2 linked regions of the Dyadobacter pollutisoli genome follow. The protein of the gene in region 1 interacts with the protein of each later gene in a pairwise test. Links are inferred from orthologs where the notes say so. Each region holds a gene or a part of one and is shown in the gene's direction. Other genes may lie near its edges.

Region 1 (2,959 bases):
GTTGAAGAGAGTTCACGCCATCTTCGAAAATAACATCAAGTGGCGCATTAAAAACATCTCCCAGGTTTTTGGCTTCCGCATGATCTTCCAGAATTCTTTGAAGCTTCCTTGAAGCCTTTTGATGCGGCGTTTTTGGGCTAGGAGACATAATCTCCTCTCCATTGATGATCTGTGTGAGATCCGGGTTGTACCAAATGGCAGCTTCCATAGTTTTCATAGGTGTCACCTGTTTTACGAAAATACTCAAATTTTGTGAAAAGAATCATGTTGAAAAGTTGCTTGTAACACGCAGTCGGTTATCGACATATTATAGAATACGTGGAACGGAGGTATCGGTCACATTTTTGACATTATTCCCAAAATTTGGAATTAATCTTAAATTTGGGCCGAATCACCAAAGCAGCCGCTATAACCATGAGTCCCGAACAGAAAATCCAGGAGCTAACCGACCAGCTGAACCATTACAACTACCGATATTACCAGGATAGCGTATCGGAAATTTCGGATTTTGAATTTGACCAGTTGTTAAAGGAATTGAAAGCGCTGGAAGATCAGTATCCTGATTTCAGATTGGGCGATTCCCCGACTCAGCGGGTTGGCGGCGCCATTACCAAGAGCTTTAATGCAGTTTATCACCGCTATCCGATGTTGTCGCTGGATAACACTTATAATGAGCAGGAGCTCCGGAATTTCGATGAGCGTGTGCGGAAGGGATTGGACGGGGAGCCGTACGAGTACATCTGCGAACTCAAATTTGACGGGATTTCATTGAGTTTTACCTACGAAAATGGCGTGCTGGTGAGAGGGGTAACCCGCGGCGACGGTACCCGTGGCGACGAAATTACCAATAATGTGAAGACCATTCGCTCCTTGCCACTCCGGGTAAAAGCAGAAGACCAGCCACCGATTTTTGAAGTACGCGGCGAAGGTTTTATGCCCATCACTTCTTTTCAGAAATTGAATGAAGAAATGGAAACGCTGGGCGAAAACCAGTATGCCAATCCCCGGAATGCGGCTTCGGGCTCATTCAAATTGCAGGATTCAGGCGAAACGGCAAGGCGGGCGCTGGATTGCTATGTTTATACTTTTCTGACTGACACAGAATTCTTTAAAAGTCATGAAGAAAGCCTGTTGGGACTGAAATCCTGGGGATTTAATGTTTCGCCGGGCTGGAAAAAGGTTAGTAACATTGATGAGGTGATCGCCTACATTCATGAATGGGAAGATAAAAGGATGACATTACCGCTGGCGACGGATGGTATCGTGATCAAAGTCAATTCCTTTGAGCAGCAGCGTGAACTGGGTTTTACGGCCAAAAGCCCTCGCTGGGCCATTTCATTTAAATACAAAGCAGAAAACAAACCTGCGATCCTGCGGTCGGTGAACTATCAGGTGGGCCGCACGGGAGCTGTGACGCCCGTCGCCAATTTGTGTGATCTGACTGAACGCGCACTTCCATATAATAAAGTAAAAGGGGTGCATCTTTCGGGTACCAGGGTGAAAAGGGCCACATTACACAATGCAAACGAGCTGGAAAGGCTTGGTATACAGCTTGGTGATACGGTTTTTGTTGAGAAAAGCGGCGAGATTATCCCGAAAATAACCGGCGTAGATGTCAGCCAGCGCGAATTATACCCTACTACACCAATCATTTTTCCAACACATTGTCCCGAATGTAATTCTGAACTGCAGCGAAATGAAGGAGAAGTGGCCTTTTTCTGTCCGAATGACAGCCATTGCCCGCCACAACTGAAAGGCAGGATCGAGCACTTTATTCATCGTAAGGCCATGAACATTGAAAGTTTGGGCGAGGGAAAAATTGAATTGCTCTTCGACCTGAATATGGTGCGGACACCGGCCGATCTTTATGACCTTACCTATGAAAATTTGCTAGGCCTCGAAAAAACCATTGTCAATGAAGAAACAGGCAAGACTAAAATCATCAGTTTCAGGGAAAAAACGGTTGAAAATATCCTGAAAGGTATTGATCTGTCAAAAACGGTACCATTCAAAAATGTGCTATTCGCGCTCGGAATCAGGTTTGTAGGAGCTACGGTTGCAGAAAAACTTGCTGCCTATTTCAAATCCATTCAGGCATTGCGGACGGCCACTTATGAACAGTTGACGGCGGTACCGGAAATCGGTGGCCGCATTGCATTGAGTATTGAATCCTATTTCAGCATTCCCGAAAATCAGGATCTGGTGGAACGGCTCGAAAAAGCGGGGCTACAAATGGAGAGCGACGAAAAACCAGTGGAGCTGGAAAGCGATATGCTGGAAGGAAAGACGTTTGTGATCTCCGGTGTTTTTGAAAATTTCGAAAGGGACGATTTGAAAATGAAAATTGAGGTGAATGGCGGACGGGTCCTTAGCGGGGTGTCAGGAAAGCTGAATTACTTACTTGCCGGTGCAAATATGGGACCTGCCAAGCTCGAAAAAGCACGAAAACTGGGCGTTACCATTCTGTCCGAGGAAGAATTTTTAGCAATGATTGAGAATAAGTAAAGAAAAACGGCTCAGAAAGCTAACTTTGTGTTTTAAAATTAACCAATTATATAAGTAAATAATGCCATTGGACCAACGTTTCAAAGGGGTGGGAGCAGCGCTGATCACGCCTTTTGATGAGCAGAATGAGATTGATTACCAGGGGTTGAAAAAATTAATCGACCTGGTGACAGAAGGAGGAACGGACTATCTTGTCGTTCAGGGAACCACAGGGGAATCACCTACCGTAAACTCCAAGGAAAAACGTGAAATTCTGGCATTTACAATCAAGAACAACTATAAGTCCCTGCCAATAGTTTACGGCATAGGAAGCAACGATACCCAGTCCGTTCTGGATTGCATTAAGGAGACCGATTTCAATGGAGTCGACGCTATATTGTCGGTTTGCCCATATTACAATAAACCTACTCAGGAAGGTATCATCGCACATTTCACGGCTATCGCGGACGCTTCA
Region 2 (3,352 bases), 130 kb from region 1 along the record:
GGCACCCGCCTTGACGCCAAAGCGAAAAGCAGGATCATATTGAGCCGTCGCCGCATGCGTAATCAGTAACGCACAAACCGCAATCATAATGTTTTTCATAGCAATCAGAATTAAAATGAATTTGTAATGATATTGCCATTGCTATTCAAAAGCCATGCCGTGTTCAAAGGATAGTGATAACGGTTTAAATGGGCATTTGTTTCTACAAAATACCGGTTTTAAAAAACGTAAATAGGTAATGTGGAGTTGAATAACCTTTATGCAATCAAAAAAAGCTATTTTTGCGGTCGATTTACAAAAATGAAGGGCCGGAACACATAAAACCGGGGTTACGAACAAAAGATATGAGTGAATATAGTCATCGGGAAATAGAAAAAAAGTGGCAGGATTACTGGCAGAGCAGCGGTACTTTCCAGGTATCCAACCAATCCGCTTTGCCGAAGTATTATGTGTTGGATATGTTTCCGTATCCTTCGGGAGCAGGGCTGCATGTTGGCCATCCGCTGGGATACATTGCCTCGGATATTTATTCCCGTTATAAAAGATTAAAGGGATTCAATGTGTTGCATCCAATGGGATTCGACAGCTTTGGCTTGCCTGCCGAGCAGTACGCGATCCAGACTGGCCAGCACCCTGCTATTACTACCGAGCAAAACATTACCCGCTACATTGAACAGTTAAAAAACCTGGGCCTCAGCTACGACTGGAACCGGGAAGTGCGGACGTCGGATCCTGGATATTACAAATGGACGCAATGGATTTTTGCAGAATTGTTCAACAGCTGGTACAACAACGATACGGACAAAGCTGAATCCATCGATACGCTGACGGACAAATTCAGTAAAGAAGGAAATCAAAAAATCAATGCTCCCCGCGACGAGGATACCCCGGTTTTTTCGGCCGAGGAATGGAATGCGTGGTCGGAAGAGGAGCAATATAAATTGACATTGAAATACCGGCTGACCTACGTTGCTGATGCGACCGTCAACTGGTGCCCGGGCCTTGGCTCTGTGCTTTCCAATGATGAAGTGAAGGACGGTGTTTCTGAACGCGGCGGCTTTCCTGTTATTCAAAAACTGATGCGACAGTGGATGATGCGCATTAATGCCTATGCACAACGTTTGCTGGACGGGTTGGATACTGTGGAATGGACCGACTCATTGAAGGAGCAGCAACGCAACTGGATCGGAAGATCGGTCGGTGCGCTGGTGAAATTCGCCATTGACGGACAAGAAGGAAATATTGAAGTTTTTACCACCCGCGTGGACACGATTTACGGGGTTACATTTATGGTAATTGCGCCCGAGCATGAGCTTGTGGACGTCATTACCACGCCTGAACAACGTGCCGATATCGATGCATACATTGCGATGACGCAGAAAAAATCGGAGCGTGACCGGATGTCGGATGTGAAAACGGTTTCGGGAGCATTTACGGGTGCATTTGCTATTAATCCATTTAATGGCGAGAAAGTACCTGTTTACATTGCTGACTACGTTTTGGCGGGTTACGGAACAGGAGCTGTGATGGCTGTGCCATCAGGTGATCAACGTGACTGGAACTTCGCAAAGCATTTTGACTTGCCTATCATACCGATCCTGGATTCTCAAAAAGAAACTGAAACCCAGGCGGACGCTACCAAGGAAGGACATTATATCAATTCGGGAATGATCAATGGTTTGACATTCCACGAGGCTAATAAGGTGCTGATCCAATGGTTGGAAGAAAAAGGTATTGGTAAAGGAAAGATCAATTACCGGTTGCGTGACGCGGTTTTCAGCCGCCAGCGTTATTGGGGTGAGCCGGTTCCGGTTTATTATAAAAATGACAGCACCGGACAGCCATTGCCTTATTTGTTAGAGGAAAGTGAGTTGCCGCTGAATTTGCCTGAGGTTGATAAATATTTGCCTACTGAAAACGGAGAGCCGCCGTTAGGACGGGCTCAGGATTGGGCGCACGGCTCAGGGAATGGTTACGAGCTGAGCACTATGCCGGGCTGGGCTGGTAGCAGCTGGTACTGGTACCGCTATATGGACCCTAAAAATGAGGGTGAGTTTGCTTCGAAGGAAGCGATCGAATACTGGCGCGATGTGGATTTGTACATCGGCGGCACCGAACACGCGACAGGACATTTACTTTACAGTCGTTTTTGGAACAAGTTTTTGAAGGACAGAGGCTTTGTTCCCGAGGAAGAGCCTTTCAAGAAACTGATCAACCAGGGAATGATCCAGGGGCGCAGCAATTTTGTGTACCGGGTAAAAGGAGACGATTATAGCAAACCTGTCTTCGTAAGCGCAGGTTTGCGGTCGCAGTATGAAGTGTCGGCATTGCACGTTGACGTTAACATTGTGGAGAACGATGTGCTGGATGTTGCCAAGTTCAAAGCAACGCGACCGGACATTGCAGGTGAAAATGCAGAATTTATCCTGGAAGACGGGAAGTATATATGCGGCGTGGAAGTGGAAAAAATGTCCAAATCCAAGTTTAATGTAGTGAACCCAGACGATATCGTTGAACGTTACGGTGCGGATACATTGCGGTTGTACGAAATGTTCTTAGGCCCATTGGATCAGGCAAAGCCATGGAATACCAATGGAATCGACGGTACTTATCGCTTTATCAGGAAGCTGTGGCGGTTGTTTTACAATGACGCCGGGCAATGGATGGTGAAGGATGTTGCTGCAAAGCCGGAGGAGCTGAAAATACTGCATAAGACGATCAAGAAGATTGAGGAAGACATTGAACACTTCTCATTCAACACGGCTGTAAGTGCTTTCATGGTTTGTGTCAATGAACTGGGAAGTTTGAAATGCCAGAGCAGGGCGGTTTTGCAGGAGCTGATCATATTGCTTTCACCTTATGCGCCTCATATTTCGGAAGAACTTTGGGATGCATTGGGTAATGAAAAAGGAATGGTTTCCAAAGCTGATTTCCCGAAATGGGAGCAACAATATGTGGTGGACGCAGTCTTTGAATATCCGATCCAGATCAATGGAAAAGTAAGGGCTTCGTTGTCATTTGCATTGGATACACCTGCTTCGGAAATTGAAAAAGAAGTGCTCGCGAATGAAACCGTTCAGCGATGGATGGAAGGTAACCCGGCCAGGAAGGTGATCGTGGTTCCGAAACGTATAGTTAACGTGGTTATATAGACCATTTTAGCGACAGGACATAAAAAAGGAGACATTGCAGGTCAGCGCAATGTCTCCTTTTTTGCAATTAAGCAGTTACTTGATGGTAATCTCGCGCTCGGTTTGTTTTTCGGTCAGTTCAAATGCTTTGGTAATTTTTTCACCGTTGCTTGAAATCTCCAATGTGTAACTTCCAAGCGGTAGGTCGCTTACATCCATTG

What was found. Proteins that work in one complex are often made in the same cells at the same time.
Region 2: the proteins of ligA (region 1) and leuS interact in binary tests that used the Escherichia coli proteins (3 or more experiments, as listed by UniProt). The link is inferred for Dyadobacter pollutisoli from one-to-one orthologs.

What each region holds. Positions count from the first base shown.
Region 1 is NZ_CP112998.1:4,405,916-4,408,874, reverse strand. What follows is about bases 16-2,959. They hold ligA (NAD-dependent DNA ligase LigA), read left to right. Parts: upstream 16-414; coding sequence 415-2,505; downstream 2,506-2,959. Other genes in these bases: dapA (4-hydroxy-tetrahydrodipicolinate synthase), read left to right, coding at 2,567-2,959; ON006_RS18035 (Uma2 family endonuclease), read right to left, coding at 16-217. Also shown: more of ON006_RS18035, read right to left, coding at 1-15. UniProt on the Escherichia coli protein: DNA ligase that catalyzes the formation of phosphodiester linkages between 5'-phosphoryl and 3'-hydroxyl groups in double-stranded DNA using NAD as a coenzyme and as the energy source for the reaction.
Region 2 is NZ_CP112998.1:4,271,084-4,274,435, reverse strand. It holds leuS (leucine--tRNA ligase), read left to right. Parts: upstream 1-344; coding sequence 345-3,152; downstream 3,153-3,352. Other genes in the region: ON006_RS17465 (T9SS type A sorting domain-containing protein), read right to left, coding at 3,228-3,352; ON006_RS17475 (porin family protein), read right to left, coding at 1-99.